3 regions of the Lysobacter sp. K5869 genome follow, and region 2 is predicted to be linked to each of the others. Evidence: predicted binding sites of a transcription regulator. Region 2 holds the regulator's gene; each other region holds the start of a gene.
The links. Region 2 encodes HrcA, which represses chaperone genes, less so after heat shock. Its sites were predicted from a motif close to TTNGCACTCNNNNNNNNNGAGTGCNAA; they were not measured.
Positions count from the first base shown of each region.

Region 1: a site for HrcA is predicted at 1,170-1,196, ahead of rpoH (RNA polymerase sigma factor RpoH). Genes of this name have one in related genera too.
Region 3: a site for HrcA is predicted at 3,472-3,498, ahead of J5226_RS00280 (co-chaperone GroES). Genes of this name have one in related genera too.

Region 1 covers NZ_CP072597.1:461,065-468,711, reverse strand. Annotated here, with positions in the region: gene J5226_RS02015 (ATP-binding protein) at 1-557, opposite strand, end outside; gene rpoH (RNA polymerase sigma factor RpoH) at 1,207-2,085, shown strand; gene J5226_RS02005 (hypothetical protein) at 2,153-3,652, opposite strand; gene J5226_RS02000 (DUF1203 domain-containing protein) at 3,791-4,261, shown strand; gene J5226_RS01995 (hypothetical protein) at 4,557-4,988, shown strand; gene J5226_RS01990 (hypothetical protein) at 5,104-5,532, shown strand; gene J5226_RS01985 (NAD(P)/FAD-dependent oxidoreductase) at 5,604-6,884, opposite strand; gene tal (transaldolase) at 6,895-7,647, opposite strand, start outside.
Region 2 covers NZ_CP072597.1:4,403,707-4,411,353, forward strand. Annotated here, with positions in the region: gene dapB (4-hydroxy-tetrahydrodipicolinate reductase) at 325-1,062, opposite strand; gene dnaJ (molecular chaperone DnaJ) at 1,215-2,351, opposite strand; gene dnaK (molecular chaperone DnaK) at 2,487-4,406, opposite strand; gene grpE (nucleotide exchange factor GrpE) at 4,606-5,181, opposite strand; gene hrcA (heat-inducible transcriptional repressor HrcA) at 5,469-6,521, opposite strand; gene recN (DNA repair protein RecN) at 6,883-7,647, shown strand, end outside.
Region 3 covers NZ_CP072597.1:69,965-77,611, forward strand. Annotated here, with positions in the region: gene J5226_RS00270 (hypothetical protein) at 1-1,217, shown strand, start outside; gene groL (chaperonin GroEL) at 1,345-2,985, opposite strand; gene J5226_RS00280 (co-chaperone GroES) at 3,138-3,425, opposite strand; gene J5226_RS00285 (helix-turn-helix transcriptional regulator) at 3,817-4,620, opposite strand; gene J5226_RS00290 (hypothetical protein) at 4,717-4,971, shown strand; gene J5226_RS00295 (cupin domain-containing protein) at 5,258-5,629, shown strand; gene J5226_RS00300 (helix-turn-helix transcriptional regulator) at 6,226-6,636, shown strand; gene J5226_RS00305 (endonuclease) at 6,854-7,647, shown strand, end outside.

The sequences.
Region 1 (7,647 bases), 2.0 Mb from region 2:
CGTTGCACCAGTTGCATGCGATCGACGCTGCTATCCACAAGGTGGCATGGCCGGCCAGAGAGGACTGAATAAGTAGCCACCACTGACGCCTGTAAGTTGACGTGTACGGCCAATTCGAAATCGCTTGGGAGGGGGCGTCCCTGGGCGTCAAGCTCTATGCGTTGCGCCATCACTTTGGGATCTGCGTACAGGCAGATGAAGTAGTCAATCTTGAGATCAAGCAATCGCTGAAGCTTGAAGGGCGTGACGCGGAATCCGTAGTTCTCTTTGGTCACAGGATGGCTGTCGATCAGCAGGTTTCCGCCGGACTTGCGGCAGGATTCGGCTTCGGCCTGTAACAAGTCGTCGACTTCATCGACGTGTTTCGATGTAACAACCTGGGCTGATTGCCTACGAATGTCGGCCTCATCCAGAGCGATGCCCGCCTGACGATTGACGTGGTCTCGTAATCGTTCGCTGTAGCAGAACGAGTGGATAGCTGGATCGGCACTTAGAGTGCGGCACAAGGTCGACTTACCGGTCGCAGGTGCTCCGGTTACATAAATCACTTTCCCCATGATTCCATTCCCCTGAATTTCCTTCTCAGGACCCGCAACTTTGCCAGTGCAGCAGAGAATTCCGTTTTCAGCCTACTAGTTTTAGGAGCCAACGTGGAAGGACGCCGATTCAGGTCGGTGCCGGGCGCCGATGGCCTGCCCTAAGCTGGTTGGTAATGGCTCAGCGGCGTTTGGGGCCTGAAAGCAGATTTCTACCGGGTACTGGCCCGCCCTCGTCGGCGATCAAGTTCGGAGTAGGGTGCTCCCCCGGCTCCCGTTAAGGTGCGCTATTTGTGTAAGTATTTGATTTTTATGGATCATCCTCCGGCGGTTACATAGCTGCGCGCCGCTGGAGATCAAATGGCCGCTGCTGCCCTCCTTTTGGGCAATCAAAACCTAAGGTGAATTTCTAAGTAATTGATATTTATCGTATTTCTTTGGCGGTCAGGAGCGTGCTGACATAGTTAGCAGCCGCTGACATCGTTATTGCAGTTGCTGCCACCGTTACTGCAACTCGACATCTCGACCTCCCGCTTACGGGCCCCCGCACACACTCCCCGGCGCCTGAACGCGCGCCATCCGCAGGCCTCCCCGCCGTTCCAATTGCGCAACACTGCGGAACTTCCCCCGCCTTTAGCAGTCCTATAGGCCGACTGCTAAGATCGCTGCCATGACCTCTATCGCCCAATCCTCCGCTCTTATCACCAACAACCTGCCTGTGCCCAGCGCGCTCGGTTCGCTGGATGCATATATCGGCGCGGTGCACCAAATCCCGGTGCTGACCGTCGAAGACGAGCAGGCGTTGGCCCGCCGGTTCCGCGACGAGGAAGACCTCGACGCGGCCCGCGAACTCATCCATTCCCATCTGCGCTTCGTGGTCCACGTGGCCCGCGGCTACAACGGCTACGGCCTGCAGATCGGCGACCTCATCCAGGAAGGCAACATCGGCCTGATGAAGGCGGTCAAGCGCTTCGACCCCGAACAGGGCGTGCGCCTGGTCTCCTTCGCGGTGCACTGGATCCGCGCCGAGATGCACGAGTTCATCCTCAAGAACTGGCGCATCGTCAAGGTCGCCACGACCAAGGCGCAGCGCAAGCTGTTCTTCAACCTGCGCAAGTCCAAGACCCGCCTGGGCTGGATGAACGCCGAGGAAGTGCGTCAGGTCGCTCAGGACCTCAACGTCTCCGAACGCGAAGTGCTGGAAATGGAATCGCGCCTGTCCGGCCGCGACATCGGTTTCGACGCGCCCAGCGACGAAGACGACGACCACGCGCCGCCGTCGCCGGCCGCCTACCTGCGCGCCGCCGAGGAAGACCCCTCGCAGAGCTACGAGCGTGAGGACGAGGAAGACAACCAGCTCGCGCTGCTGCGCGAGGGCATGGCCGGCTTGGATGCGCGTTCGCGCGACATCATCAAGCGCCGTTGGCTCGACGCCGACAGCAAGGTCACGCTGCAGGAACTGGCCGACGAGTACGGCGTCAGCGCCGAGCGCATCCGCCAGATCGAAGCCAACGCGCTGAAGAAGATGCGCGGCCTGTTCGCGGCTTAAGCCGCGAAGCGCTACCAAAACGAAACGGCCCGGGGCGACCCGGGCCGTTTTCTTTTGCGCGCCGCGCTCAGCGGCCGGCGGCGCTTTCCTTTTCCAGCGCCTTCGCCAGCCGCCGGTACAGCGCTTTGAGCTGGGAATGCGAGCGCAGGTCGCCGTTGCGCACGCTCAAGTCCAGCGTGCGGGTTTCGGCTTGCAGCACGCGCGCGACGTCGGCGGCCGGCGGGTCGCCGCCGCCGGCGCGATAGACCGCCTCCAGCATCGGATACAGCGGCGCGTGCGGAAAATCCTGCGCGGCCTGCGCGAGCATGGCGCGATACGCCGGGTCGGGCGCGACGCCCGGACCGGGCTCGGCGTGCTGCACGCGGCTGAGCGCGAAGCGTTCGTCGCGGTAGCGTTTCCAGCCCAGTTCGTCGGTCTGCGCCAGCCCGGCCGCGTCGCCGGCGCTTTGCTGCAGGTAGGCCAACACGCGCAGCGCCTGCGGATCGTCGCGTTTGCCGGTGGCGCGTTCGCGCAAGGTGCCGCCGTGGCGGGCGAGCAGCGCGGCGAAGTCCGGCGGCTGCTCGGCGCGGGACACGAGCCGCGCCAATGCGACCAAGCCCAGCGTCGAACTGGCCGGATAGGGATGGCCGCCGACGAGCACGCGGCAGCGGTCGAGATCCTGCTGGCCGAACGGCTGCTCGCGATCGCGCAGCTTCGGCCACAGGCAATCCCATTCCTGGCGTTCGCGCGTCTGCGCGCTCCACTGCGTACGCGCCAGCGCGATCGCCGCGTCCTGCGCCGCCGGCTCCGGCGCGGCGTTCCACCAATCGGTGTTCCAGTCGAACGAACGCGCCAGCAGGCTTTCCAGCGCGCCGCGGTCGCCGCCGGCGGCCTTGCGGTAGTCCCGATCGAACCCGATCAGCTCGGCGGGGCCGCCGAACACTTCGTAGGACATTTTCTCGGCGCCGACGTGGTGCTCGTCGATGTCGGAGGACTGCACGATCGCGACCGCGCCGCGCAAATCGCCGCTGGCCAGATGGCAGTACGCGGCGAGATAGGCGGCCTGCGCGGGAATGCCGACGCGGGTAGGGCGCAGGCGTCGCCACAGCGGCAGCGCCGCGGCGCAGTCGTCCTTGCGGGTGTAGTGCAGGGCCAGTTCGTACAGGATTTCCGGCTGATCCGGCTGCGCTTCGTCGGCGGCGCGGTGCAGGCTCAGCGAGGCTTCCGGCGCCAGCGACCACAGCATGTTGCCGATGGCGAAACGGCGCGCGGCGCCGCCTTGTTCGGCGTAGGCGACCAATTCGGCGACGGCTTGGTCGACGCGGCCGGAGAATTGCAGCGGGCGATGGCGTTCGCCGAACGCCTCGGCGGCCTCGCTTTCCGCGCTCACTTGAGCGAGGAATTCGTCGGAAGGCAGCGCCGTCTTCGCGCGCGCGGCCGCCGGCGCGGAGGCGTCGAACTCGGGATGGGCGGCGGGTTTGGCCGGCTCCTTGCCCGAGCACGCGGTCGCGGCCAGGATCAGCAGCAAGCCGAGCGGCAGGCGCCGCCGCCGCGGTGTTTCGGTGTCGATGACGCGGTTGTCGCTCATACGGTCCCCCCGACCTCGCGCGACCGCAGGGCCGCATCGCGCGCCAGCCTAAACCAATGCGCGCGCCGCGCAAGACGCGGATATCGGCGCCTGTGCGGCGGGACTAACGTGGCGCCACCCACTCAAGGAATCCGCGCCATGCACGCTTACCGAATCGACGGCCTCGCTGCCGAAACCTTCGCCCCGCTGTTCGCGCTCGACGACGAGGCGCTGCGCGCCCACGGCATGCGCCGGGTCGTGGCCGACTCGCCCACCGGCTATCCCTGCCGGGTGTCGCTGCAAGATGCTTCGCCGGGCGAACAGCTGTTGCTGCTGACTTTCCAGCATCACGACTGCGACGGCCCCTACCGCGCCAGCGGTCCGATCTTCGTGCGCGAAGGCGCCGCGCGCGCGCCGGCGCTGCGCAACCGCTTGCCGTCGATGCTCGCTACCCGCCACCTGTCGCTGCGCGCGTACGACGCCAACGGTTGGATGCTGCAGGCGCGCGCGCTGGAAGGCCGCGACGCCGAGGCGGCGGTGCAGGAACTGTTCGAGGATCCGCGCGTGGCCCAGATCCACGCCCACAACGCGCGCTACGGCTGCTTCCTGTGCAGGATCGAGCGCGATTGAAAAAAAAACTTATGGGTGAGCCGTCGCGTCCGCGTTTTGCGAGTACCCGATGCGAGCGATCGAGCGGCCGCCTCCACGGACGGCCGCGAAGGCCGCGCGTGGATCGGACCGCAGGGCCGGCGCGGCCACTAGCGGTTGCTCGCGCTCGCAACTTCGCCGCCGTCGCGCCGCGCCGGCGGCTGAGAACTGCAAGCGGCGTCGCATCGCCGCCGTTCCGCCCTTGCCGGCGCGTTCGCGCCGTGCCGAGACTGCGGCGCCGGCCGCAGCGGCCGGCTCACAACATAAGGAGGGGGTCATGGAAGTTGGCAAGATGCTGATCGCGGCCGGATTCGCCGCCGCGCTGTCGCTGACGGCGCTCGCGCCGGCGCGCGCGGGCGACCTGAGCGGCGCGCAACTGGAATGCTATGTGGAGACCATCGCGTACGACGTGCCGCAGGCCGGCTGGTGCCAGAGCGTGTGGACGCCGGGCACCGCGTCGAATCCGTCGGCCGCGTACTTCAACGTGACCGGATTGCCGGCGGGCAACTACAGCTACGTCTGGACCGATCTGGAAACCGGGCAGGCCCCGGCCGGCTGCGGCAATTCGCCGGGCTGGTGCGGCGTGCCGATCGCCACCGAAACCCGCGGCGACGGCGAAGCGCGGCTGCGCGTGGTGGTGACCGATCTGGCCACCGGCGCGCAGCGCACGCTCAACGCCACCGCGTATTTCTGGGACGGCTACAACTGATCGCGGCCGCGGCGCGCGTCGGCGGCGTCCGTCGCCGCGCGCCGCCGTTCGTTCCCGGCGCGCGCCGCGGCGCGCCGCACGCTCATCGAAGCACGCACTCGACAAGGAGAGTTTCATGCGCATCAACGCAGCAATCGGCCTGAGCGCGGTCGCGCTCGCGCTGGCCATGGGCCACGCCGCGCCGGCGCACGCCGGCAACGTCGCCGGCGCCGGCATGGAGTGTTACGTCGACACCTTCCGCTACGACATCGCCACACCCGACACCTGCAGCTCGCTGTGGGTGCCCAACGGCGCGCACAACCCGACCGTGGCGGTGTTCAGCGTGACCGGCTTGCCGGCCGGCAACTACGGTTTCGTCTGGCGCAATCTGGAAAACAACGCGATCGTCGCTTCGTGCGCGAACCAAAACGCGTGCGCGGTGCCGATTTCGACGGATCTGTCCGGCGACGGCGTGGCGATCCTGCAAGCCACCGTGACCGACCTGGACACCGGTGCGAGCCGTCAGGTGCAGGCGACGGCGTACTACTACGACGGGTACACCTGAGCGAACGCGGAGCCGCGAAACGGAAAGGGCGCCCTCGGGCGCCCTTTTTTTCGGTTCTGCCGCGCCGCGGCTCAGTCTTCGTCGTCGGTTTCTTTATCGCCCGCGCCGCCCAGGATGATGCGGGCATGGCGCTGGTACGTGTAGTACGCCCACGACCAGTTGAGCATCACGATCAGGCGGTTGCGGAAGCCGATCAGGAAGAACACGTGCGCGGCCAGCCAGAACGTCCACGCCAGCACGCCGGAGAAGTGCAGCCCGCGCAAGTCCACCACCGCCGCGCGCCGGCCGATGGTGGCGAGGTTGCCGAAATCGACGTAGCGGAACGGCGCCGGCGCCGGTTGGCCGAGCACGCGCGCGCGGATGCTTTGGGCGACGTGGCCGCCCATCTGCTTGGCCGCCGGGGCGACGCCGGGCACCGGCTTGCCGTCGTCTTGCTGCAGGCTGGCCAGATCGCCGGCGACGAAGATCTCCGGGTGGCCGGGCACGCTGAGGTCGGGCAGCACCTGCACGCGGCCGGCGCGGTCGCGCGGGGCGTCGAGCAACGCGCCCAACGGCGAGGCCGCGACGCCCGCGGCCCACAGCACCGTACGCGCCGGAACGAACTCGGCGCCCAGGCGGTAGCCGTTGGCGTCGATCGAACCCACCGGTGTGCCGGTGGCGACTTCCACGCCGAGCCGCTGCAACTGCGCGCGGGCTTTTTCCGACAGCGATTCGGGAAAGCTCGACAACACCCGCGGCCCGGCCTCGATCAGGCGCACGCGCGCCTTGGCCGGGTCGATGCGGCGGAACTCGCGGCGCAAGGTCTTGCGCGCGATTTCGGCGAGCGTGCCGGCCATCTCCACGCCGGTCGGTCCGCCGCCGACCACGGCGAAGTGCAGCCACGCCTCGCGTTCTTCCTCGGTCTGCGCGGCTTCGGCGCGCTCGAACGCGAGCAGCACGCGGCGGCGGATGTGCAGCGCGTCGTCGAGCGTCTTCAGCCCCGGCGCGTGCTCGGCCCACTCGTCGTGGCCGAAATAGGCGTGGGTGGCGCCGCTGGCGAGCAGCAAGAAGTCGTAACCGATGCGTTCGCCGTCGGCGAGCGCGACGTGGCGCGCGTCGGCGTCGATGCCGACGACTTCGCCCAGGCGCACCTCGACGTTGGCCTGATTGCGCAGGATGTGCCGCAGCGGCGCGGCGATGTCCGGCGAAGACAGGCCGGCGGTGGCGACCTGATACAGCAGCGGTTGGAACAGATGGTGGTTGCGGCGGTCGATCAGGGTGATGCGCACCGGCGCCGAGGCCAGTGCGCGGGTCGCCCACAGTCCGCCGAACCCGCCGCCGACGATGACGACGTGCTTGCGGGTATCGGACATGGCGGTCTCCTCATCCGTTCAAGCGCTGGGCGAGCAGCTCTTCGAGCTTGCGCTGGTCGGCGGCGAAGCGGCGGATGCCGTCGGCGAGCTTGTCGGTCGCCATCGCGTCCTCGTTGTGCTGCCAGCGGAACGCGGCCTCGCTCAGGCGCTCGCCCGGCGCGGCGCGCTGGCCGTCGTCGTGGAGCGCGCGCGGCACCTCGCCGTCGCTGTCGGCCAGTTCGCCCAGCAGTTCCGGCGAGATGGTCAGGCGGTCGCAACCGGCCAGCGCCAGCACCTGGCCGACGTTGCGGAAGCTCGCGCCCATCACCACGGTCGCGTAGCCGTGGCGCTTGTAGTAGTTCCAGATGCGGGCGACCGACTGCACGCCCGGATCGTCCTGCGGCGTGGCCGGCTTGGCCATGCCGTTGGCGAGGTGCCAGTCGAGGATGCGGCCGACGAAGGGCGAGATCAGGTACACGCCGGCCTCGGCGCAGGCCACGGCCTGGGCGAAGGAGAACAGCAGGGTCAGGTTGCAGTGGATGCCTTCGCGTTCGAGCTGCTCGGCGGCGCGGATGCCTTCCCAGGTCGAGGCGATCTTGATCAGCAGGCGGTCGCGGCCGATGCCGGCGGCGTCGTAGAGCTCGACGATGCGCCGCGCCTGGGCCAGGGTGGCCGGGGTGTCGAAGCTCAGGCGCGCGTCGACCTCGGTGGAGACGCGGCCGGGGATCAGCTTGAGGATTTCGCCGCCGATGGCCACGGCCAGGCGCAGGCCGGCGTCGGCGAC
Region 2 (7,647 bases):
GGCAAAACGCAGTTGCAGCAAAGCGCGGACGCGGTGCTGGACCGGTCCGACGTTGGGATTCAGGCGAGCCGGAATTCTATCCGCGATGGGGGCCGGACGCCAGCCTTAATGTGGCCGGGAGATGACGATCCGGCGGGTTGGCGCGCGATTGGCTGAACGGAATCGGGGCGATGGGCTGAATGCCGCGCGTGAAGGCGCGGCTGAATCGGGCGGGCGCGGCGGCGCGGTCGCGGCTTGCGCCGCTCCTACAGGGGCTTCGGGCGGTTTCGTTCGCGACCGCGAACCTTCGCCGCCCGGCGCAACCGCCCTACCCGGCTCGCCCCGTTACAGATTCGGGAACATCAGCTCCGCCAGCCCGTACCGCCCCGGCGCCTGCTGCGCCACCCGCACCGCCGCTTCCAGCGCGCCGCGGGCGAAGATGTCGCGGTTGGTGGCGCGGTGGATCAATTCCAGGCGCTCGCCGGGCGCGGCGAACTGCACGGTGTGCTCGCCGACGATGTCGCCGGCGCGCAGGCTGGCGTAATGCGGTTCGCTGCCGCGGCCGATCGCCACCGCCGCGCCCAGGTGCAGCGCGGTGCCCGAGGGCGCGTCGAGCTTGCGGGTGTGATGGGCCTCGACCACGTCGCAGTCCCAGCCCGGCAGCGCCGCGGCGGCGCGCCGCACCAGTTCGGTCAGCACCGCGACGCCGAGGCTGTAATTGGCCGCCCAGACCACGGCGATGCGCGCGGCGGCTTCGTTGATCGCCGCGTTCTGCGCCGACGACAGGCCGGTGGTGCCCGACACCAGCGCCTTGCCGCGCGCGGCGCACAGTTCCAGCACCGGGTCGAAGCCGTGCGGCAGGCTGAAGTCGACGGCGACGTCGAACTCCGGCGCGCCGGCCAGTTCGGCGACGGCGAAATGCGGCACTTCGTCGATCACCCGCTGCGCCGGCTGCGAGCGCGAATAGGCGGCGACCACGACCGCGTCGTCGCGTTCGCGCGCCAGCCGCAGCAGCGCCTGGCCCATGCGCCCGCTGGCGCCGTGGATGAGGAGTCGGATCGGGGTCTTGGCGGTGTCGTTCATGCGCGCAGGCTACGGCCGCGATGGTCGCGATACAAGCGCAGCGTGCCCGACGCGCCGTCGTCGCCGCGTGCGCGGCGCGCGCGCGAAAGCGCGCAAAGAAAAAGGGAGCCGAAGCTCCCTCTTTCGTTCGCGATCGCGGCGTGCGGCCGGACTCAGGACGTCATCCGGTCCCAGAAGCCCTTGACCCCGTCGATGAAGGTCGAGGAACGCGGCGAATGCTTGCGCGCGCCTTCGCCGACGAAGGTGGCCTCGAACTTCTCCAGCAGGTCGCGCTGCTCGGCGGTGAGGTTGACCGGCGTTTCCACCGCCACGCGGCAGTACAGATCGCCGGGCTTGCGGCTGCGCACCGACTTGACGCCCTTGTCGCGCAGGCGGAACAGCTTGCCGCTTTGGGTTTCGGCGGGAATGCGCAGCTCGACTTCGCCGCCGAGCGTGGGCACCCGCACGATGTCGCCGAGCGCGGCCTGCGAGATGCGGATCGGCACTTCGCAGTGCAGGTCGTCGCCGTCGCGCTGGAAGATCTCGTGCTCGCGCACGCGCACTTCCACGTACAGGTCGCCCGGCGGCGAACCGGCCGGGCCGGCCTCGCCCTCGCCGGTCAGGCGGATGCGGTCGCCGTTGTCGACGCCGGCGGGGATCTTGACCTGCAAGGTCTTGGTCCGCTCCACCCGGCCCTGGCCGTGGCAGTCGCCGCAGGGGTTGGCGATGGTCTGGCCGCGCCCGTTGCAGTGCGGGCAAGCCTGCTGCATCGAGAAGATGCCGCGCTGGAAACGCACCTGGCCGCGGCCGTTGCACGTGCCGCAGGTTTCGATCTTGCCGTCGGCCGAGCCCGAGCCCTTGCAGGTTTCGCACTCGTCCAGGGTCGGGATTTCGATCTGCTTCTCGACGCCGCCGACCGCTTCTTCCAGCGACAGCTCCATCACGTAGCCGATGTCGGCGCCGCGGCGCGGACCGCGCGCTCCGCCGCCGGCACCGCCGCCGAAGATGTTGCCGAAAATGTCGCCGAAGATATCGCCCATGTCGGCGAAGCCGGGACCGCCGCCACCGCCGCCGCCCATGCCGTGCTCGAACGCGGCGTGCCCGTGCTGGTCGTAGACCCGGCGCTTGGACGCGTCGGACAAGACCTCGTAGGCCTCCTTGCACTCCTTGAACGAGGCCTCGGCGGCCGCGTCGCCGGGATTGCGGTCCGGGTGGAACTTCATCGCGCAGCGGCGATAGGCCTTCTTCAGGTCGTCGTCGCTGGCGTTGCGTTGAACGCCCAGCACTTCGTAGTAGTCGCGTTTGCTCATCGGCGGAAATCGGGAACCAAGAGTGGGAATCGTTGCATCGAAAACTGCGAATACGAGAACGGGGAACCGGGCGTCCGGCAGGCCGCGACGAGGTCGCGCCTACCCTTCCCGATTCCCCATTCCCTGTTCCCGCTCTTACTTCTTATCGTCCTTCACTTCGGTGAATTCCGCATCGACCACGTCGTCGGACTTGGCCGAAGCGCCGGCGTCGCCGGCCGGAGCGTCGCCGCCCGCGTGACCGGCGCCGGCCGCGGCCAGCACCGACTGCGCGGCTTCTTCCAGCGCGCGCGACTTGGCCTCGATCTGGCCCTTGTCGTCGCCCTTCATCGCGGTCTCGAGCTCGGCGATCGCCGACTCGGCGCGGCCGATGGCCTCGCCCGGGATCTTCTCGCCGTGCTCCTTGATCGCGCTGCGGGTGCTGTGGATCAGCGCGTCGGCGTGGTTGCGCGCCTGCACCAGCTCGTGGAACTTCTGGTCTTCCTCGCGGTTGGCTTCCGCGTCGGCGACCATCTTGGCGATCTCTTCCTCGGACAGGCCCGAACCGGCCTTGATCTCGACCTTCTGTTCCTTGTTGGTCTTCTTGTCCTTGGCGCTGACGTGCAGGATGCCGTTGGCGTCGATGTCGAAGGACACCTCGACCTGCGGCATGCCGCGCGGCGAGGGTTCGATGCCGGACAGGTCGAAGCGGGCCAGCGACTTGTTGAAGCGGGCCTGCTCGCGCTCGCCCTGCAGCACGTGCACGGTCACGGCCGACTGGTTGTCCTCGGCGGTGGAGAAGGTCTGCGAGGCCTTGGTCGGCACCGTGGTGTTCTTCTCGATGATCTTGGTGAACACGCCGCCCAGGGTTTCGATGCCCAGGCTCAGCGGGGTCACGTCGAGCAGCAGCACGTCCTTGACCTCGCCGGCCAGCACGCCGCCCTGGATCGCCGCGCCGACGGCGACAGCTTCGTCCGGGTTGACGTCCTTGCGCGGTTCCTTGCCGAAGAACTCGGCCACGGCCTGACCGACCTTGGGCATGCGGGTCTGGCCGCCGACCAGGATCACCTCGGCGATGTCGCTGGCGCGCAGGCCGGCGTCGTTGAGCGCGATGCGGCAGGGTTCGATGGTCTTCTTGATCAGGTCCTCGACCAGCGACTCCAGCTTGGCGCGGGTCAGCTTGATGTTGAGGTGCTTCGGGCCCGAGGCGTCGGCGGTGACGTACGGCAGGTTGACTTCGGTCTGCTGCGAGGAGGACAGCTCGATCTTGGCGCGCTCGGCCGCGTCCTTCAGGCGCTGCAGGGCCAGCGGATCCTTGCGCAGGTCGATGCCCTGGTCCTTGTTGAACTCGTCGACCAAGTAGTCGATGACGCGCTTGTCGAAGTCTTCGCCGCCGAGGAAGGTGTCGCCGTTGGTGGACAGCACTTCGACCTGCATTTCGCCGTCGACCGAGGCGATCTCGATGATCGACACGTCGAAGGTGCCGCCGCCGAGGTCGTACACGGCCACCTTGCGGTCGCCGCCCTTCTTGTCCATGCCGTAGGCCAGCGCGGCCGCGGTCGGCTCGTTGATGATGCGCTTGACTTCCAGGCCGGCGATCTTGCCGGCGTCCTTGGTCGCCTGGCGCTGGCTGTCGTTGAAGTAGGCCGGCACGGTGATGACCGCTTCGGTGACCGGCTCGCCCAGGTAGGCTTCGGCGGTCTTCTTCATCTTGCCCAGCACTTCGGCCGAGATCTGCTGCGGCGCCATCTTCTTGCCGTCGGCGGTCGCCACCCAGGCGTCGCCGTTGTCGTGCGGGACGATGGCGTAGGGCACCAGGCCCAGGTCCTTCTGCACTTCGGCGTCGGTCATCTTGCGGCCGATCAGGCGCTTGACCGCGTAGAAGGTGTTCTTCGGGTTGGTCACCGCCTGGCGCTTGGCCGAGGCGCCGACCAGGACTTCGCTGTCCTTGGTGAAGGCGACGATGGACGGGGTGGTGCGGTCGCCTTCCGAGTTCTCGATGACCTTGGCCTTGCCGCCTTCCATGATGGCGACGCAGGAATTGGTCGTGCCCAGGTCGATGCCGATGATCTTGCCCATAGGTGGTGCTCCCTCTCTCAATGCTGGAATGTTGGGGGCGGCGCGGAACGCTGCGGGCCGCCGATGTTCGTTATTTGGGGCTCGGTGCCGGGCAGTTCAAGCGCCCGTGCCCTGCCCCTGATCGGATCGAAAACTACGCTCAGGCCCCGTTGCGCGCGCCTCTCGCGCGGCCCCCGCCGCGGCGCGCACGGAGCCCGGCTCAGGCGTCCTGAGCCACCACCACCAGCGCCGGGCGCAGCAGGCGCTCGTTGAGCAGCCAGCCCTTCTGGTAGACCTGGACCACATGGTTCGGCGCCACGCCCGGCGCCGGCACCAGGCTCATGGCCTGATGGTGTTCGGGATTGAACGGCTGGCCGACCGGATCGACCGCGACCAGGCCGTTGTCGCCGGCGACCTTGAGCAGCTGGCGCAAGGTCAGCTCCATGCCCTGGCGCAGCGCGCTGGCGTCGCCGCCGGCCGCGGCCAGACCGGCCTCGAGGCTGTCGATCACCGGCAGCAGGTCGCCGAGCAGGCGCTCGTTGGCGAACTTGCGCGCCATTTCGATATCGCGGACCACGCGCTTGCGCTGGTTGTCGAGTTCGGCGCGCTCGCGCAGCGAGTCTTCGCGCAGCTTGTTCAGCTCGGCGCGCAAGGTCTCGACCTCGGACAGGCCGGCGCCGGCGGCGGCCGGGTCCTGCGGCTCGAGGGTCAGATCGGGGTTCGGGTCGTTTTGGTTCATGCTGGTTCCTTGCGGTCGTCCGCGACAGGGCCAGCTATGGGGCCTGGGGGACGGCATTCAAGTGTTGGGGCCGGGGGAACGGCGGTGATCTGCGCCGATCGTGCGGGATCGGCGGGGAGCGTCGGGGTTTGGGGGTGGTTTTGGGACAATGGGCGGGGGCTGGGGGCTCTCGGCTCGAGGGGGCGTTTGAGCGGGGAGCCTTCATAAGCGAGCGCTCTTGGGTCGGGCTTCGGGCGGCGGGGATCAGCCCCAGGCGCTTTCGGTACGTGCGCATTCGCGTTTGAGCGGGGACGTTCGCGAGCGAGCGCTCGCGGGGACGGGCTTCGGGGTTGGGGCGGCGGGGCTTAGTCCCCTTCGGTTGGCTCAAACGCGTCCCCTAACGCGTCCGCGGCGGCCTGCACCACCGGAATGATCCGGTCGTAGGCCATCCGGGTCGGGCCGATCACCCCGAGCACGCCCAGCACCCGGCCGCCGGCGCCGTAGGGCGCGGTCACCAGCGACACGCCTTCCAGCGGCGCCAGCCCGGTTTCCTCGCCGATGAAGATGCGCACGCCCGGCGCGCGCACGGTGCGTTCGAGCAGTTGCAGGATCTCGCGCTTACGGGCGAAGGCGTCGAACAGCTCGCGCAGGCGGTCGAGGTCGGCCAGTTCCTGCACGCCCATCAGCCGGGTTTGTCCGGCCAGGACCATGTCGTCGCCGTCGGGGGCCAGCGCCTGCTCGGCCAGTTCCATCGACTGCGCCAACAGGGCCTGCATCTCGGTCTGCGCGTTGCGCAGTTCCAGCAGCAGCGAGGCGCGGATCTCGGCCACCGGCCGGCCGGCGAAATGGGTGTTGAGGTAGTTGCCCACGCGTTCGAGCTCGCCGGCTTCGAACGGGCGGCGGGTCTGGATGATGCGGTTCTGCACCTCTTGATCGGCGAACACCAGGATCGCCAGCACCCGCTGCGCGTCCAGCGGCACGAATTCGATCCGGCGGAACGCGAACTGCTCGCGCTTGGGCACGCTGACCACGCCGACGAAGTGGGTCATCGCCGACAGCAACTCCGACGCGCTGCCCAGCAGCGCCTGGGTGCCCGAGCCGGACGGCAGTTCGCTGCGCAGCCGCGCGACCTCGCCGTCGGGCAGCGGGCGCACTTGCAGCAGCGAATCGACGAACAGGCGGTAGCCCTGCGCGGTCGGGATGCGGCCGGCGGAAGTGTGCGGCGCGCTGAGCAGACCGGCTTCTTCCAGGTCGGACAGGATGTTGCGGATCGTCGCCGGGCTGACGTCGAGCCCGGCGTGCCGGGCCAGGGTCTGCGAGCCGACCGGCTCGCCGCTGTGGATGTAGCGGCCGATCAGCGCGCGCAGCAACTGGCGGGCGCGCGGGTCGAGGGCGGGGTCGTTGGCTCGGCGGTTCATGGGGGCGATATATGCGCGGTGGGGGCTGGGCGCAAGCGGGGGAGCGAGGCTGGGAATGAGGGGAACCAGGGGAATGAGGGGAATTGGGAGAACGATCGGGAGTTGAGCCCCTTTTTTGCTTGCGGATGAGGGCCGCGCCCTTATCCGCCCCTTCGGGCATCCTCTCCCGCCTGCGGGGGAGGAAAAAGAAAAGGCGACAGGCGTCCGCATTGCCGCGCCGCCGCGACCGCGCGTCATCCGCCGCCGCCATACTGTCGCCCGCCCCACCCCGTCTCACCCTCTGATCCGCCCACCCCTTACGCTCGCTCCCGCCGCGCGCCCATTCCCAGGCGCCGCCCCGCCCAGGCACAATCGCCGCCGCATGCTCGCCCATCTTTCGCTCAAGCAATTCGCCGTCGTCACCGCCGCCGAACTCAGCTTCGGTCCGGGTCTCACCGTCATCTCCGGCGAAACCGGCGCGGGCAAGTCGCTGCTGGTCGACGCGCTCGGCCTGCTCGGCGGCCTGCGCGCCGACAGCGGCGTGGTCCGCCACGGCGCCGACCGCGCCGAACTGGTCGCCGACTTCACCCTCGACGACGCCCCGCTCGCCGCGGTCTGGCTGCGCGAGAACGAACTCGACGAAACCGGCGACGGCGACGCCCCGGTCTGCCAGATCCGCCGGGTGATCCGCGCCGACGGCGGTTCGCGCGCCTGGGTCAACGGCCGTCCCGTCACCCTCGGCCAACTCGGCGAGCTCGCCGGGCGCCTGGTCGAAATCCACGGCCAGCACGAACACCAGGCGCTGCTCACCCGCGCCAGCCAGCTCGACCTGCTCGACGCCTACGGCCGCCACGAGGCCGCGCGTGAGCCGGTCGCGGCCGCCGCGCGCGCCTGGAGCGCGCTGCTGCGCGAGCGCGACGGGCTGGTCGCCCAGGGCGACGTCTCCGACCGCATCGGCTGGCTCGAACACCAACACGCCGAACTCGAACGCGAGGCGCTGGAACCCGACGCCATCGCCAAGCTCAACGCCGACCACCGCCGCCACGCCCACGCCGCCGGCCTGATCGCCGCCTGCGAAAGCGCGTTCGCGCGCATCGGCGGCGACGAAGGCCCGTCGCTGACCCGCACCTTGCAACAGGTGCGCGGC
Region 3 (7,647 bases), 1.6 Mb from region 2:
CCGAACCGGAGCCCGAGCCCGAACCAGAACCCGAGCCCGAACCGGAGCCGGAGCCGGAGCGCCCGCCGCCGCGCGGCGCCGCGCCGGTGGAAGCGCCGCGAGCGGAACCCGGCGAAGCGATCTGGGGATTGGGCCCGCGTGCCGAAACGCCGGATTTGCTCGCGCAATTCCAAAACCAACTGACCGGCGTCGCCGTGGGCACGATCGACGAGTTCACCGCGTTGCCGCTGGCCACGGTGCGCGCACTGTTCGGCCGGCAACGGCTCGACCGCGGCCTGCGCTTCGGCATCGAGCCGAACGAAACCTTCGGCGCGCGCTCGCCGCGCTCGCCGGTGGTGTACCGGCATCCGCACCGGCCGCCGCATTCGGGCGGGGTGGCCTTCAATCAGCACTGGACGACCAGCGCCACCGCCAGCCGGATGCTGCACGAACTGCAAACGCGCAGCATCCACAACGCGCACGCCACCGGCGGCGTCAACGGCTTCGGCCTGGCCGCCGATTTCCGCCGCGACCTGGAACGCTTGCGGCGCCACGAAATCACCACGATCCATCTGAGCAGCGAGGTCTTGGTGCCCAGGGTCGTGCTGATGCTGGATCCGAACACCGACCTGGACGTCGCGCCCGAGTTGGTCGAAGCGGCCGACCGCGCGTTGGCGGCGCCCCACCGCGCCGTGCAGTACGAAGCGCTGCACGAGCAGGTGTTCGCGGCCTTCGGCTACTTCTTCCCGTGCGAGTCGCTGCTCGGCGGCAGCCGCATCCGCACGTTCAGTTCGATGAGCGAGGACCTGCAGGAGCAAGAGCAGCTCTTGTCGGGCTTCGGTTTCGGCGCCGCCGCCAAGGACGTGCCGACGAGCTTCGGTCCCGCCAGCGGCGACATCGGCTTCGCCAACGCCGAACAGCAGCTTTCCGGGCATCGCCAGATTTCCCAGTTGCAACAGCAGAACATCCGCTCCCGAGGCGGCTATCCCGCGCTGGCCCTGCGGGACGAGGATCTGCCGAAGTGGATCGCCAGCCTGGATGCGGTGGATACGTGGGAGACCGTCGGTCATCGCCGGCTGGTGCCGATCCTGCGCTTCCTGCCCACGCGGCAACGCCATCAGTGCGTCAGCCTGATCGAAGAGTTCGCCGGCTCGCCCGCCACCGCGGAGCACACCGCGCTGGACATGACCGCTTACGTGCGGCCGCTCAATCGCGATTTTCTCGGCAAGATCCTGTAGGCGCCGCGCGACGGCGGCGCGAGTGCCGCGCGCCGAAGCGCGGCGCGGTTGTCGGCGCGAGTCGGCGCAAAAAAAAACCCCGCCTCGCGGCGGGGTTTTTCGTTTCGCGCGAACGCGAACGGCTGGATCAGAAGTCCATGCCGCCCATGCCGCCCATGCCGCCGGCGCCCGGCATCGCCGGCTCGTCCTTCTTCGGCAGCTCGGCGACCATGGCTTCGGTCGTGATCATCAGACCGGCGATGGAGGCCGCGTTCTGCAGCGCGGTGCGGGTGACCTTGGTCGGATCCAGGATGCCGGCTTCGATCATGTCGACGTACTCGCCGGTGGCGGCGTTGTAGCCGTAGGCGCCCTTGCCTTCGATGACCTTGTTGAGGATGACCGACGGCTCTTCGCCGGCATTGGTCACGATCTCGCGCAGCGGCGCTTCCATCGCGCGCAGGGCGATGGCGATGCCGTGGTTCTGGTCTTCGTTGATGCCCTTCAGACCGGCGATCGCGGCCTTGGCGCGGATCAGCGCGACGCCGCCGCCCGGGACGATGCCTTCTTCCACGGCCGCGCGGGTGGCGTGCAGCGCGTCTTCGACGCGAGCCTTCTTTTCCTTCATCTCGACTTCGGTGGCGGCGCCGACCTTGATCACCGCAACGCCGCCGGCCAGCTTGGCCACGCGCTCTTGCAGCTTCTCGCGGTCGTAGTCCGACGAGGTCTCTTCGATCTGCGCCTTGATCTGCTTGATGCGCGCTTCGATGCCCGAGCTGTCGCCGGCGCCGTCGATGATCGTGGTGTTTTCCTTCGAGACCTGGATCTTCTTGGCGCGGCCGAGATCCTTGATCGTGGCCTTTTCGAGCTGCAGGCCGACTTCCTCGGAGATCACGGTGCCGCCGGTGAGGACGGCCATGTCTTCCAGCATCGCCTTGCGACGGTCGCCGAAGCCCGGCGCCTTGACGGCGCAGACCTTGACGATGCCGCGGATGGTGTTGACCACCAGGGTCGCCAGCGCTTCGCCTTCGACTTCCTCGGCGACGATCAGCAGCGGCTTACCGGCCTTGGCGACGCCTTCCAGCACCGGCAGCAGGTCGCGCACGTTGGAGATCTTCTTGTCGTGCAGCAGGATGAACGGGTCGTCCAGTTCGGCCTGCATCGACTGCTGGTTGTTGATGAAGTACGGCGACAGGTAGCCGCGGTCGAACTGCATGCCCTCGACGACGTCGAGTTCGTTTTCCAGGCCCGAGCCGTCTTCGACGGTGATCACGCCTTCCTTGCCGACCTTGTCCATCGCCTGAGCGATCAGGTCGCCGATGTTGTGGTCCGAGTTGGCCGAGATCGCGCCGACCTGGGCGATTTCCTTCGAGGTCGAGGACGGCTTGGACAGCTTCTTCAGCTCGACCACGGCCTCGGTCACGGCCTTGTCGATGCCGCGCTTGAGGTCCATCGGGTTCATGCCGGCGGCGACCGCCTTCATGCCTTCGCGGATCAGCGCCTGGGCCAGCACGGTCGCGGTGGTGGTGCCGTCGCCGGCGTTATCGGAGGTCTTGGACGCGACTTCCTTCACCATCTGCGCGCCCATGTTCTCGAACTTGTCGGCCAGTTCGATTTCCTTGGCGACGGACACGCCGTCCTTGGTGATGGTCGGCGCGCCGAAGCTCTTCTCGAGCACGACGTTGCGGCCCTTCGGACCGAGGGTGGCCTTGACGGCATTGGCGAGCACGTTGACGCCGCGCACCATCTTGGCGCGAGCGTCTTCACCGAAACGAATTTCTTTGGCAGCCATTGTTGCGAACTCCAGGAATAGGGAAAGAGGGGATAGAGGGAGCTAAAAGGAATGGAGAGGACGAAGCGGGCGGGAGGGGATCGGGGCGGTCAGCGCATGCGCTAACGACATTCCCTGTTCCCTTCGTTCCCTGTTCCCGCTTCGGCTCCCACTCAGCCCACGATCGCCAGAACGTCGTCTTCGCGCAGGACCTTGTACTCGACGCCGTCCTGCTTGTAGCTGCTGCCCGCGTACTGGCCGTAGATGACCTTGTCGCCGACCTTCAGCTGCGGCGCGCGCACGCTGCCGTTGTCCAGCGCCTTGCCCGGACCGACGGCGACGATTTCGCCCTTGGTCGACTTTTCCTTGGCGGCGTCGGGGATGATGATCCCGCCGGCGGAGACTTCGTCGGCTTCGATCGGCTTGACGACAACGCGGTCGTAGAGCGGCTTGAGATTCATGGCGACCTCTGTAAGTAGTTGAATTGGTGGAGAAAGGGCGGAAATTTTAGCAGTCGTTCGCGGCGAGTGCCAATGCCGGGGACAAAAGCGCCCGGATCGACCGGGACTCGACGGGAGATAAGGCGCCTCGGACGGGTTTCAAGGGGGGCGCGACGAATCCTGCGCCGGGTCGGTGACAGCCGTCGGACTGCGGGGGCTTCGGCGGGCGGGAAGGCGGTTGCGCCGGAGGCGTTCGACCGGCGTCCGTGGCCGGCGAATCCCCGGGCCGGCGGAGGCTGGCGAGCCCAGGCTCGGCGCGCTCTTATCGGGATCGGCCCGGGTTCCAGACTTCAAAGGCCCGAGCGCCGCGGCCGCAGCCCGACGCATCCGCGCCCCGCGGCGCGGCGCCGGCTCACCCGCCCTGCAGATCGCGCAGGTACTGGCTCGGCGACGCCCCCAAATGGCGCCGGAACATCGCCGCGAACGCGCTGACGCTGTCGTAGCCCAGTTCCAGCGCCACCGCCGTCACCGCCTCGCCCGCCGCCAGCCGCTCCAGCGCCCGCAGCAGCCGCGCGCGCTGGCGCCATTGCAGCAGGCTGTAGCCGGTCTGGGCGGCGAAGCGGCGGGTCAGGCTGCGCTCGGACAGGTGCGCGACCTCGGCCCAGGCGGCCAGGCCGCGCGGGTCGGCCGGCCGGTCGGCCAGGGCGCGGGCGACCCGCAGCAGGCGCGGATCCTCCGGCATCGGCAGGCCGAGCCGGTCGGGGCCGGCGCCGGCCGCGGCCAGGGCGATCTCGTCGAGCAGCACCCGCGCCAGCCGGTCCTGGGCCGGTTCCAGCCTCACCTGGACCGGCCACTGCGCCGCCCGTTCGACCGTCGCGCGCAACAACGGCGACACGGCCAGCGCACAGGGTTCAGCCGGCAACGCGGCGCACGCCGCTTCGGCCACGTACACGCTCCAGCCGTCGAAGGCCGGCCCGTGCGAACGCAGCGAGTGCGGCTGCCGCGGCGGCACCCACACCGCGTCGCTGGCCGGCACCAGCCACACCCCGCGCGCGGTGCCCACGCTGAGCAAGCCGCGATGGGCGCCGAACAACTGGCCGCGCGCGTGCGCGTGCTCGGGCGTCTCGCGCACGCCTTGCGCGCTCAGGCGCAGCGCGAGCAGGAACGGTGCGTCGACGGCGTCGAGACGTTCGCGCGCGAGCAAAGGATCGGACATTGGCCGGAACGCGATGGCGGATGGCCGGGGCAACGTAGCAGAGCCGGCGCGCGCGGCCCAGCATGGGCGTCGCCCCCCCAACGCAGGAACCGCGGCATGCGCGCTCAAGACATTCTTCCCGAACTGCAGAACGAAGTGCGCGTCGGCGGCCTCGTCGCGCGCAAAGGCTCGGTCGCCGCGTTTCTGGCCAACGCGCGCGTGCTGGCCGATCCGGCCGCGCCGGCCGAAGCGCGCGCGCAGGCCGAGCGCGATACGCGGGAGCTGTTGCCCGCGCTGCGCGCGCTGGGTTTGTTCGAGGTGATGGACGTGCGCGATCCGCGGGTGCGCGCGTGGGTGGACGCGCAGCCGTAACCGCATCTCGCGCAGGCGGCCGCCCCCCCTGTAGGAGCGGCGCGAGCCGCGACCGCGACACCGCATACGCCGGCGCCACTCGACCCGCGCGTGCAGGTTTCCGGACTCCATGCCGGTCGCGCCGGAGCGTGCGGTGTCGCAGTCGCGGCTCGCGCCGCTCCTACAAGGGGCAACCGCGGCTACATCGCGCGCATTCATCCGATCACCGCATCGGCATGACGCCTCCGCATGACGACTCCGTGGTATCTACTGCGCTGCATCTCCCAGCCCATCGCCAGGAATCCCCATGTCCGCCACCTCCCCCGCCCGCATCGCCGCCTCGCTCGCCGAACTGTGGTCGCCGCGCGTCGTCGCCGAAGTCGACGACGCCTACGTCAAGGTCGCGCGCGTGCACGGCACGCTCGCCTGGCACGCGCACGCCGACGAGGACGAAATGTTCTACGTGCTCAAGGGCCGGCTGCGCATCGAGATGGAAGAGCGCACGGTCGAACTCGGCGAAGGCGAGTTGTTCGTCGTGCCCAAGGGCGTGCGCCACAACCCGGTCGCCGACGAGGAATGCCATCTGCTGCTGATCGAGCGCAAGAGCACGCTGCACACCGGCGATGTGGCGACCGAGAAGACGCGCTCGATCGACGAGCAGTTGCGGCCGGTGGAGTGAGGCGTCGCTCCGAACCGGAGCGACAACATTCTCGCGGCCGAGCATTCGCGCGGCCGCCAACGATTCGTTGCGAGGCCGGCAGTTCGGCGGCGATGAGCGCGGCTCGCGCGCTGCGTCCCGAACACCGACGGAACGCTGACCCGAACGCGTCCGTGGAACGCTCTCGGGTCCGACGCCTTCCGCTCCGCGGCGGCATCCGCACCAACGAGCGGTGGCCCCCCCCCGCCAACGAAACGAACCCGCAAAAGAAAAGAGCGCGTCCCGTGGAACGCGCTCTTTGGTGCGGAGACGGCAGTCCTACGCATGGCGCTCTCCCGCGCCCTTTCCCCCGAACCGACGTCGTGTCGTGAGCCGACGTCCGTATCAGCGTGCGGCCATCTTCCGAAGTCCTTCCTACACTTGCCACTCACATTTACGCGCCGGAACGCTACTTCCGTTAGCTCGAACGCTTGTTCGAGCCGGCAAGCTCTTGTAATCATTGCCTCGCCACCGCGGCGACGACAGCGAAAGCGCACAGGCTCCGGCGTCTATCGCTCACCCTGCGACTATCGGTAGCAAGCCGCTGAAAACCCCTGAAATTCTGCGCAGGAGGTCACATGACGCCACAGCAGCGCATCCGTCTGGCCCGCCGCCACGCCGGCCTTTCCCAGGCCGCGCTCGGCGCCGCCGTCGGGGTCCAGCGCAGCGCGGTCGGGCATTGGGAATCGGCCCAGGGCAAGTTTCCCAGCGTCACCCACCTGCGCGAAGTCGCGCTCGCCACCAGCGTGCAGTTCGAATGGCTGGCGACCGGGCGCGGGCGCATGAACCTGTCGGCCGACACGGCGATGGATTCGGTCGCCGCCGCCGACGCGCTGTTGATCGACGACGCACTGGAACTGCGCCTGATCGCCGCGTTCCGCGAAGCGCCGGCGCGCGCGCGGGTGCCGCTGGTGGAAATCGCCGAGCAATTGGCGCAATCGCGCACCGGCCGCAGCCGCGCCTTGGGCAAGGCGCGCGGCGGCGCGTGACCGGCGGCAAGCGCGGGCAGTGCCCGCGGTCGCAATCGGATTCGTCATTGCGCGACCCGGGTCGCGCTTTTCCTGTCCGCCGATGGCCGCGCGTCGCGGGCGATGTCACAAAGGCTGGATAGACTCGAACGCGCGTCCTGGGGAGGGCGCGTCGTCACCCCGTCGATCGCCGCCTCCTGCACGCGGCCGCGCGACGCCAATCACAAGGAGCCGTTTGATGCGCAAGTCAGTTTCTGGCTGTTCTCTCGTTTCGCGTGTGCGCCGCGCCAGCGCGCTGTCCCTCGCCGTCGCCGCGCTGCTGCCGTCGATGGCCTCGGCCGCGGTGTTCGTCAACGAATTCCATTACGACGACGCCACGTCTTCCGGCGACGTCGGCGAGCGCATCGAAGTGGTGGCCACGGCCGGCGAAACCCTCAGCGACTACCGCATCGTGCTCTACAACGGCTCCACCCCGTCTGCGGCGACCCAGTACGACAGCGACCTGCTGCCGGCCGGCAATCTGGTGACCTGCGGCGGCACCGTGCGCATTTCCACCCTGAGCTACCCCACCAACGGTTTGCAGAACGGCCCCAACGACGGCTTCGCCCTGGTCGACGGCGCCGGCAACGTGGTCCAGTTTCTCAGCTACGAAGGCCAGATCACCGCCAGCGGCGGCGCGGCCTCGGGCAAGACCAGCGTCAACCTGCCGGTGTCCGAATCCGGCTCCACCGCGGCCGGCACCTCGCTGCAGCTGTCGGGCAACGGCAGCCAGTATTCGAACTTCGCCTGGCAGAACTCGGCCACCCAGACCTTCGGCGCCTGCAACAACGGCCAGACCTTCACCGGCGCGCCGGCCAACACGCCGCCGAGCGTGGTCTCGACCGTGCCCAGCGCCGGCGCGACCAACTTCCCGGCCGCCGGCGACCTGTCGGTCAACTTCAGCGAAGCGGTGAGCCTGGCCGCCGGCGCGCTGACTCTGCAGTGCGCGACCTCCGGCGCGGTGACCCTGACCTACCCGGCCAGCGGCACCGC